2 regions of the Shewanella sp. DNRA4 genome follow, and region 1 is predicted to be linked to the other one. Evidence: predicted binding sites of a transcription regulator. Region 1 holds the regulator's gene; the other holds the start of a gene.

Region 1 (4,403 bases):
GTCGCCGATGGACATCCCTATGTGCGCCAACACGCCCATTTTGTGACCCAGTTAAATGGTGGTCATGGTGCGCTCAGAGAGCTGACAGATCTATTACTTCTGAGTCAAAACAAATTTACCTCAGCCCATGGGATGAGCATATGAGTCGTGTGACCCTCGCCATTATTGCTTTTTTTGGTACTGCACTAGTGCTGTATTGGCAGGTCCAACAAAAACGCGGTGGCGATACCGATAGCAGCCTGAATGATACAGACAGACCCGACTACATTATCGAAGATCTGCGCAGCATCGAGTTTAACGAGCAAGGACAAGTCAATAGTCGCGTCACGGCAAAGCACATGGAACACTATGAGCTTAAAAACCAAACCGACTTTATTCAGCCTGTCTATCTTGTGTATCCCGACCAAGGTAAAGCAAAATGGCAGATCAGAGCCGATCAAGGTCGACTCAACAAAGATACTGGCAAGGTTGCATTAGAAAATAATGTTATTATCGATGCCATCAGCCCTGGTGAACCGATACAAACCTTGTCCACCAGTTTTTTAGAACTCGATCTCAACACAATGATAATGACCTCTGACCGCATCATTTACGTCACAGGGAAAGATTTTAATATTCAAGGGCAAGGCCTTTATGCCGACCTTAACGCGCAGGAAGTGCAATTGACCAGTCAGGTAGTAGGAACCTATGAAGCAAAATAACATATTACTTGCCAGCCTAATGCTAATGATAAGCATGAATGCCTTCGCCAAGATCGGTGACTTACAGCAAGAAGTGAAAATTAAAGCCGTCAGTCAAACCGCAGACATTAAAAACAATCAGATCATTTTCTTCGGTCCCGTTGAAGTTGTTCAAGGCTCAATTAAAATCCATGCGGATCAACTCCGTGCATTTTCTGTCGAAGGCGAAAATAGTAAAGTCTTACTGGCTACTGGAAATCCGGCAACCTACAGCCAAATCCTTGATGATGGCCGCCCTGCATCTGCTAGCGCCAAAGAGATTCGCTATGAAATGGCCACTCGGACGTTGACCCTAACTGGTACAGCGACCCTAGACCAAGCGGGTAGTCAAGTTACAGGCAATTTAATTCGTTACGATATTATTCAGCAAAAACTGATCGCCGAAAGTAGCGGCAATGGTGATGATCGCGTAATTACCATTATTCAACCTGATAACTATCAGGAAGAACTCAAAAATACACCAACAGATAAACCTGTGAAAAAACAGGATTCTAAATGACCCAAATCACCTTAAAAGCACAGAATCTCGCCAAGAGTTATAAGAGTCGTCAGGTTGTCAAAGATGTCAGCCTGACGGTCAAAACGGGTCAAGTCGTCGGCCTACTCGGCCCTAACGGCGCGGGCAAAACCACCACCTTTTACATGGTCGTGGGCTTAGTTAAAAGCGATAAAGGCCATATCTTTATCGACGATGATGATTTAACCGCCGATCCTATGCATCTGCGTGCCCGCAAAGGTATTGGTTACCTACCACAGGAAGCGAGTATCTTTCGTAAATTAACCGTACACGACAACATCATGGCGGTACTGCAAACCCGTAAAGAGCTCAATAGTGACCAGCGCGAAGAAGCACTAGAGCAACTGCTAGAAGAGTTCCATATCACCCATATTCGTGACAGCCAAGGCATGTCCTTATCGGGCGGTGAACGTCGCCGCGTCGAAATTGCCCGCGCCTTAGCGGCCAACCCCAAGTTTATTCTGCTTGATGAGCCCTTTGCGGGCGTTGATCCGATCTCCGTTATCGATATCAAAAAAATTATCGAGCAGCTTAAGAGCCGAGGCCTTGGTGTACTGATCACTGACCACAATGTGCGCGAGACCTTAGACGTCTGTGAACATGCTTACATTGTGAGTCACGGTAATCTTATTGCCGAGGGCACACCCGCAGAGATCTTAGACAATCAGCAAGTTAGGGCGGTGTACTTAGGTGAACAATTCAGGCTATAGTTACTAAAACAAAGCTAATAAGCCTTGAATTTGAGAGCGCTAGGCTCCATCCATATGATATCAAGCGACCTAAACTCACAATAATAACCTAGGGATCAGCGGTAACATGAAAGCGTCACTCCAGCTCAAACTGGGTCAACAGTTAACCATGACGCCACAACTTCAGCAGGCCATTCGCCTGCTGCAACTGTCGTCATTGGAACTGCAACAAGAAATCCAGCAAGCCTTAGACTCTAATCCTCTTCTCGAGCTGGAAGAGGAGCAATTTGACGCGCCTAGCGAACGTAAGCAAGATATCGCCGATACCGACTTTAGCGAAACGACTGCCCAGCCACAGGAACAAGATAATTCAACCGTGGACATTGCCGAGTCGCTGACCAAAGAATCTCTGCCCGAAGAGTTACCCATGGATACCACTTGGGATGAAGTCTTTACCGCATCGCCAAACTCAGGTTCTGGCGCTAGCCGTGAAGATGACATGCCCTTCCAAGGGGAAACTAGCGAGGGGTTGTACGAACATTTAGAATGGCAAAAAAACCTCACGCCCTTCTCTGAAACCGATTTAGCCATTGCCACCGCGATTATTGATGCCATCGACGATCAAGGTTATCTCACTCAAAGCACTGAAGATATCCTCGAAGCCATGGGCAATCCCGAGATTGAACTCGACGAAGTTGAAGCCGTGCTCAAGCGTATTCAACACTTCGACCCCGTTGGTGTGGCGGCAAGGGATTTAAGCGAATGTCTGCTTATTCAACTCTCCCACTTCTCGCCGGATACTCCACACCTCGAAAACGCCCGCATGTTGATCAAAGATCATTTAGATCTGATCGCCGCTCGCGACTTTAGGCTGTTAATGCGTAAGACCAAACTGAAAGAGGACGAGTTAAGGGACAGTATTGCGCTGATCCAAACCTTAAATCCTCGCCCCGGTTTACTCATCACCCCTGTCGATGAAGAATATGTGATCCCCGATGTATCGGTGTCGAAGAAAAACGGCCGTTGGGTGGTCGAATTAAACCCTGACTGCATGCCAAAAATCAACGTAAATCAGCAATATGCAGCCATGGCGCGCAGTACCAAAAGCCAAGCCGATAGCCAATTTATCCGCGGGCATCTGCAAGAAGCCAAGTGGTTTATTAAAAGCCTTGAAAGCCGTAACGAAACACTGCTCAAGGTGGCAAACTGTATAGTGCAATATCAACAGGGTTTCTTCGAATACGGTGAAGAAGCCATGAAACCTATGGTCCTAAACGATATCGCCGAGGCGGTAGAGATGCATGAGTCCACCATTTCACGGGTGACCACACAAAAATACATGCATACCCCAAAAGGACTTTTTGAACTAAAATATTTCTTCTCAAGCCACGTCGGGACGGATGATGGCGGTGAGTGCTCATCCACAGCAATCAGAGCTTTCATTAAGAAACTGGTTGCAGCGGAAAACCAGAAAAAACCATTAAGCGACAGCAAGATGGCTCAACTTCTGGCAGAACAGGGAATTAACGTTGCGCGCAGAACCATTGCGAAGTACCGAGAAGCGATGCTTATTCCCCCTTCCAATCAGCGTAAAAGTTTATAGCCTATTGTGAGTATCGGAGGACGTTTCTATGCAAATAAACCTAAGTGGACACCATATCGAGATTACTGAATCGTTACGGGCATATGTTGAGGAAAAGTTTTCAAAACTTGAACGTCATTTCGAACAGATCAATAATGTGCACGTTGTGCTCAATGTTGAGAAAATGCAACAAATTGCCGAAGCGAGAATCAACCTCACCGGTGGTGAAGTCTTCGCGACTTCAGAGCATGCAGATATGTATGCTGCCATAGACGTCCTGATTGATAAACTTGATCGTCAGGTTATTAAACACAAAGAGAAGTTAACAAAACACTAGCAATGGAACTTCGTACCATACTGCGGCCGGAGTGCACAACCTGCGCCACTCCGGGCAGTAAGAAAAAGGTACTGGAACTCATCAGCGACTTAGCCGCTGCCCAGTACCCCACCCTCTCATCTCAAGAGATCTTCGAAAGCCTCGTGGCGCGCGAAAAGATGGGTAGCACAGGTATAGGTAACGGTATCGCCATTCCACATGGTCGATTAACCGATATAACACAACCCATAGCGATATTGATAAAATGTGAGGAGCCGATAGCCTTTGATGCTATCGATAAACAACCCGTCGATATTTTATTTGCACTACTCGTGCCTGCCGACCAATGTCAGCAGCACCTAAGTACCTTGTCATGCATGGCTGAAAAGCTCAGTGACAAGCAAATATTAAAACAATTGCGCAAGACGCATGATGAAACGGAACTCTATCAGGTAATCATTGGATGAAACTGGTCATAGTGTCAGGGCGTTCAGGCTCAGGCAAATCGGTCGCACTTAGAGTGCTTGAAGATCTCGGCTACTATTGTGTCGATAATTTG
Region 2 (4,403 bases), on a different contig from region 1:
GGATTTAACCCTTTCCTCGCGGATTGATGCCGTGTTTGAATCGCTGCGTAATCAGCAATCTCACTTAGCGTTACAGCAACAACAGCGACAAGCTGCTCTTGATGACGAAAATGCCGCTAAAATCGCCCCTAAATCAACACTGGACGATAATGAACTGTTAGCTCAACCGCAAGCTGATGGAGAGCAAGATGCACAATCGCCGCCATCAACTGCTGAATAAACTGAATCATTGCATCAATAAAGTGCCCCCATTTCGCGCCGTTGCCTGTGGGCAATTAGTGCGCGTTGTCGGCTTAACCTTAGAGGCAAGTGGCTGTCGAGCACCCGTCGGTAGTTTGTGTTCTATTGAGACCATGGCTGGAGAGTTAATTGCCGAAGTCGTTGGTTTTGATGATGAATTATTATATCTCATGCCAATTGAAGAGCTGCGTGGCGTGTTACCCGGTGCGCGGGTTGTTCCCCTTGGAGAGCAGGCGGGTCTGAATGTGGGCTTATCCCTGTTAGGGCGCGTGCTCGACGGTAATGGTGTGCCGTTAGACGGCCTCGGCGCGTTATCTACCGAACAGCAGGCACCAAGACACAGTAACGCCATCAACCCACTTTCTCGCCGTGCGATCACTGAACCACTCGATGTGGGCGTACGCGCCATCAATGCCATGCTAACTGTTGGCAAGGGACAACGTATGGGCTTGTTTGCGGGCTCGGGTGTGGGTAAGAGTGTGCTGTTAGGTATGATGACCCGGGGCACGACCGCAGACATTATTGTGGTGGGGCTCGTTGGGGAGCGTGGCCGCGAAGTCAAAGAATTTATTGAAGAGATCCTAGGTGAAAAGGGCAGAGCGCGTTCTGTTGTGGTGGCGGCGCCCGCCGATACCTCCCCGCTGATGCGCCTTCGCGCCTGTGAAACCTCGACTCGTATCGCTGAGTATTTTCGTGATTTAGGCTATAACGTATTGTTATTAATGGATAGCTTGACTCGTTACGCCCAAGCGCAGCGTGAGATTGCCTTGGCTGTCGGTGAACCGCCAGCCACTAAAGGTTATCCACCATCAGTGTTTGCTAAATTGCCGCGTCTGGTTGAACGGGCGGGTAATGGCGGTCCAGGACAAGGTTCTATCACTGCATTTTATACTGTGCTGACCGAGGGTGATGATCAACAGGACCCAATTGCTGATGCTTCTCGGGCTATCCTCGATGGTCATATTGTGCTGTCACGATCGCTTGCTGATTCTGGGCACTATCCTGCCATTGATATTGAAGCTTCTATTAGCCGTGTAGCACCAATGGTGATTTCCAATGAACATCTTGAGGCCATGCGCCGCGTCAAGCAAACCTATTCCCTTTATCAGCAGAATAAGGATCTTATTTCGATTGGCGCTTATGCACAAGGGAGCGATCCTCGTATTGATAATGCGATACGTCTACAACCTGCAATGAACGCTTTTCTGCGGCAAACCATGCGTGATGCCTTTAGTTTTGCTGATAGTCAAATGATGCTCGGGCAACTCGCTGCGCAATGTAAATAATTGAGGCCGTTATGGCGAATGCCGATCCCCTATTACTCGTATTAAAGTTAGCCCTCGATGCCGAGGAACAGGCTGCGCTGCTGCTCAAGTCGGCACAACTTGAGTGCCAAAAGCGCCAAAATCAGCTCGATGCGCTAAATAACTATCGCTTGGATTATATGAAGCAGATGCAGTCGCAGCAGGGGCAGGCCATTAGTGCGAGTCATTACCACCAATTCCATCGTTTTATTCGGCAAATCGATGAGGCTATTGCTCAGCAAAATCGTGTCGTAGCCGATGGTGAAAAGCAGAAACACTACCGTCAGCAGCACTGGCTAGAAAAACAAAAAAAACGTAAGGCTGTAGAACTACTGTTAGAAAATAAAGAGAAAAAGCGCCAAGTCATTGAGCTCAAAAAAGAGCAAAAAATGACGGATGAATTTGCTTCGCAGCAATTTTTCCGTCGTAAGAAGTAATTAACCAATCCGACAATCAATAATACTCGAATTTTTAATATCCATTTGTTGGCATTTTATTTGCTTGATTTATGCCAGATATAGCCAAAGCCGTATAAATTGACGTTTGCCCACGCTCTTTTTCCTCTGGGCGGATGTTTAGGAGCTTTTATGCAACAAATGAACAATATCCTATTAGTATCTAATGCGAAAAATAGTGCTGGCTCAAGTAAAATATTGGGGCAAGATGCTAATAGTGAAGACTTTTCTGCCGCTTTGGCTTCAGTGACATCTATTAGCTCATCCTCGACTAACACCAATGTTTCTCCAGATGTTTCTGCCAAATCGACAAAACAGAAAACAGATATTGATGATACTAGTGCAGATGATGAAGCTGATATTAGCTTGATTTTTGCTCAAATAGGCATGGCAAACGAGATGAAAAAAGCGGCCGCTCCGAGCGACTCTTTGCCGCTTGAAGCTCAATTAACGACAGAAGATGCCGCTAGCATCTTAGCCCCTGCAACAGAGGATGGCGCTTTACCAATGAAAGAGACTATCAAGCCAACTTTTTTAGATGAGCTAGCGAAATTTGCACAGTCGCATGAAGCTACCTTAACGAATGACTCATTAGATGAAACAATAGGTGAACAAGTTTTAGATCAAGCTAATGTGGTCGAACATCTGCAACAATTACCACAAAATCAACCATTGGGATTTCAGCAAGATGAGATATCTGGTGATCAAGAAAATATAGCCTCCTCTCTGCAAGATATTGCACCTAGGCAGGCACCCCCTATTAATACAGTAGGTTTGATTGCAACGGCGAATACTGAAACTGTGGATAAGACTGGCGCTTCGACCGATGATACGCTTATAGATGATGCATCAATGCTTGCAGAGATGCGAACTGAAAAATGGGTTAAACCGCCAGAAACCCCCATTTTACCGATTGAAGGGGAATCTATCTCTGAAGCTAACAAGTTAGAGGCGAAAGAGGTTGAACTAAGCAATAAGTCGATAAATCTGTCGCTCCCATCAACAGATAAAACGACTGCGCCAACGGTTGGACAGTCACCGTCAGTCAATACAGCTAATATGTCAGTTACCGATGCTGATGCCGTGATATTAAACTCTACGACTAAAGAGCTTAATGCCTTAGGTGCGGTTTCGGTTGAGCCTAATACTATTGACGACAATCCTTCACGCGCCGAAATTTCGGCAGGATTATTGTTAAAAGATGCCAAGTTAGCCGTCACACTGGATTCGCGGCAAGAAAACGCCTTATCTTCGCTCGATACTGGCCATGAAGAATCTGTTACAGAATTTAAGCCTGTTGATTTTAAAGCGGTATCGATACAACACTCTTTAGCTAACCAGCAAATTCAACGCCAAGAGATACCACAGGTTCATCTTTCCTTACGTCAAGGCGTTGAAAACCAAAATCAGATGCAGGAAATGATCCAGCGCTTTTCTCCTGTGATGAAACAGCAGCTTGTTACTATGGTTAGCCAAGGTATTCAACAGGCGGAAATTCGCCTAGATCCACCCGAACTTGGACACATGATAGTGAAAATACAAGTTCATGGTGAGCAGACGCAAGTACAATTCCATGTTGCTCAGGCGCAGACCCGCGATGTGGTTGAGCAAGCGATTCCTCGTTTACGTGAATTATTACAAGAACAAGGCATGCAACTCGCTGACAGTCACGTCTCTCAAGGTGACCAAGGACAACGCCGTGAGGGAGGATTTGCAGACAGTGGCGGTTCAAGTGGTGGAAATGTGGATGATTTCTCGGCAGAAGAACTCGATTTAGGTTTAAATCAAGCAACTAGTTTAAATTCGGGTATAGATTATTACGCTTAAGCAGGTAACCTATAGTAACAAAGTGGATTATAAACTGAGCCTTAATCCCATTCCCAAATTTAGCCTATTAAAGAGAACAGAAAATGGCCAAGGAAGAATCACTAGAACTTGAAAGTACTGAAGCACCAAAAAGTAAAAAGAAGCTATTTATTTTTATCGGTGTGGGTGTCTTTGTTGCGCTATTAATTGGTGGCGCGCTTTGGTTTTTCCTTGGAAGTAGTGAAGAGGCTCCTGTCGAGGCCGAAGGTGCTAAAACCGAAACGGCAGCGCCGGCTGCTGAGCCGGCATTGGCAGCTTATGTGCCGATGCCTCGCCCATTTTTATTTAACCTTCCAGGACCGGATCGCGCTCGGCTTGTTGAAATCAAAGTGCAACTTATGGTCAGAGGTCAAGATGATGATGTGTTGACGCAAAAGCACATTCCCTTGATCGAAGATGCGCTGCTAACCACTTTTAGTGGTGCCGATGTGCAAAAGCTAAGTACACAGGCGGGTAAAGATGAATTACGACAATTAGCCCTGTTGAGCGTACAAAACACGTTGCAATCTGTAACGGGACGTAAAGTCGTTGAAAAAGT

What was found. The regulator sigma-54, encoded in region 1, starts transcription at its own class of promoters, with help from an activator protein. The targets are predictions, from matches to a motif close to GTTGGCACGNNNNTNGNNT.
Region 2: the regulator sigma-54 is predicted to act here: its motif matches at 2,029-2,047, upstream of HG547_RS10305 (flagellar hook-length control protein FliK).

What each region holds. Positions count from the first base shown of each region.
Region 1 is NZ_JABAIP010000003.1:80,474-84,876, reverse strand. It holds gene kdsC (3-deoxy-manno-octulosonate-8-phosphatase KdsC) at 1-144, shown strand, start outside; gene lptC (LPS export ABC transporter periplasmic protein LptC) at 141-701, shown strand; gene lptA (lipopolysaccharide transport periplasmic protein LptA) at 688-1,239, shown strand; gene lptB (LPS export ABC transporter ATP-binding protein) at 1,236-1,967, shown strand; gene HG547_RS04005 (RNA polymerase factor sigma-54) at 2,074-3,549, shown strand; gene hpf (ribosome hibernation promoting factor) at 3,578-3,865, shown strand; gene ptsN (PTS IIA-like nitrogen regulatory protein PtsN) at 3,868-4,311, shown strand; gene rapZ (RNase adapter RapZ) at 4,308-4,403, shown strand, end outside.
Region 2 is NZ_JABAIP010000008.1:91,030-95,432, reverse strand. It holds gene fliH (flagellar assembly protein FliH) at 1-220, shown strand, start outside; gene fliI (flagellar protein export ATPase FliI) at 189-1,526, shown strand; gene fliJ (flagellar export protein FliJ) at 1,538-1,981, shown strand; gene HG547_RS10305 (flagellar hook-length control protein FliK) at 2,132-3,826, shown strand; gene fliL (flagellar basal body-associated protein FliL) at 3,910-4,403, shown strand, end outside.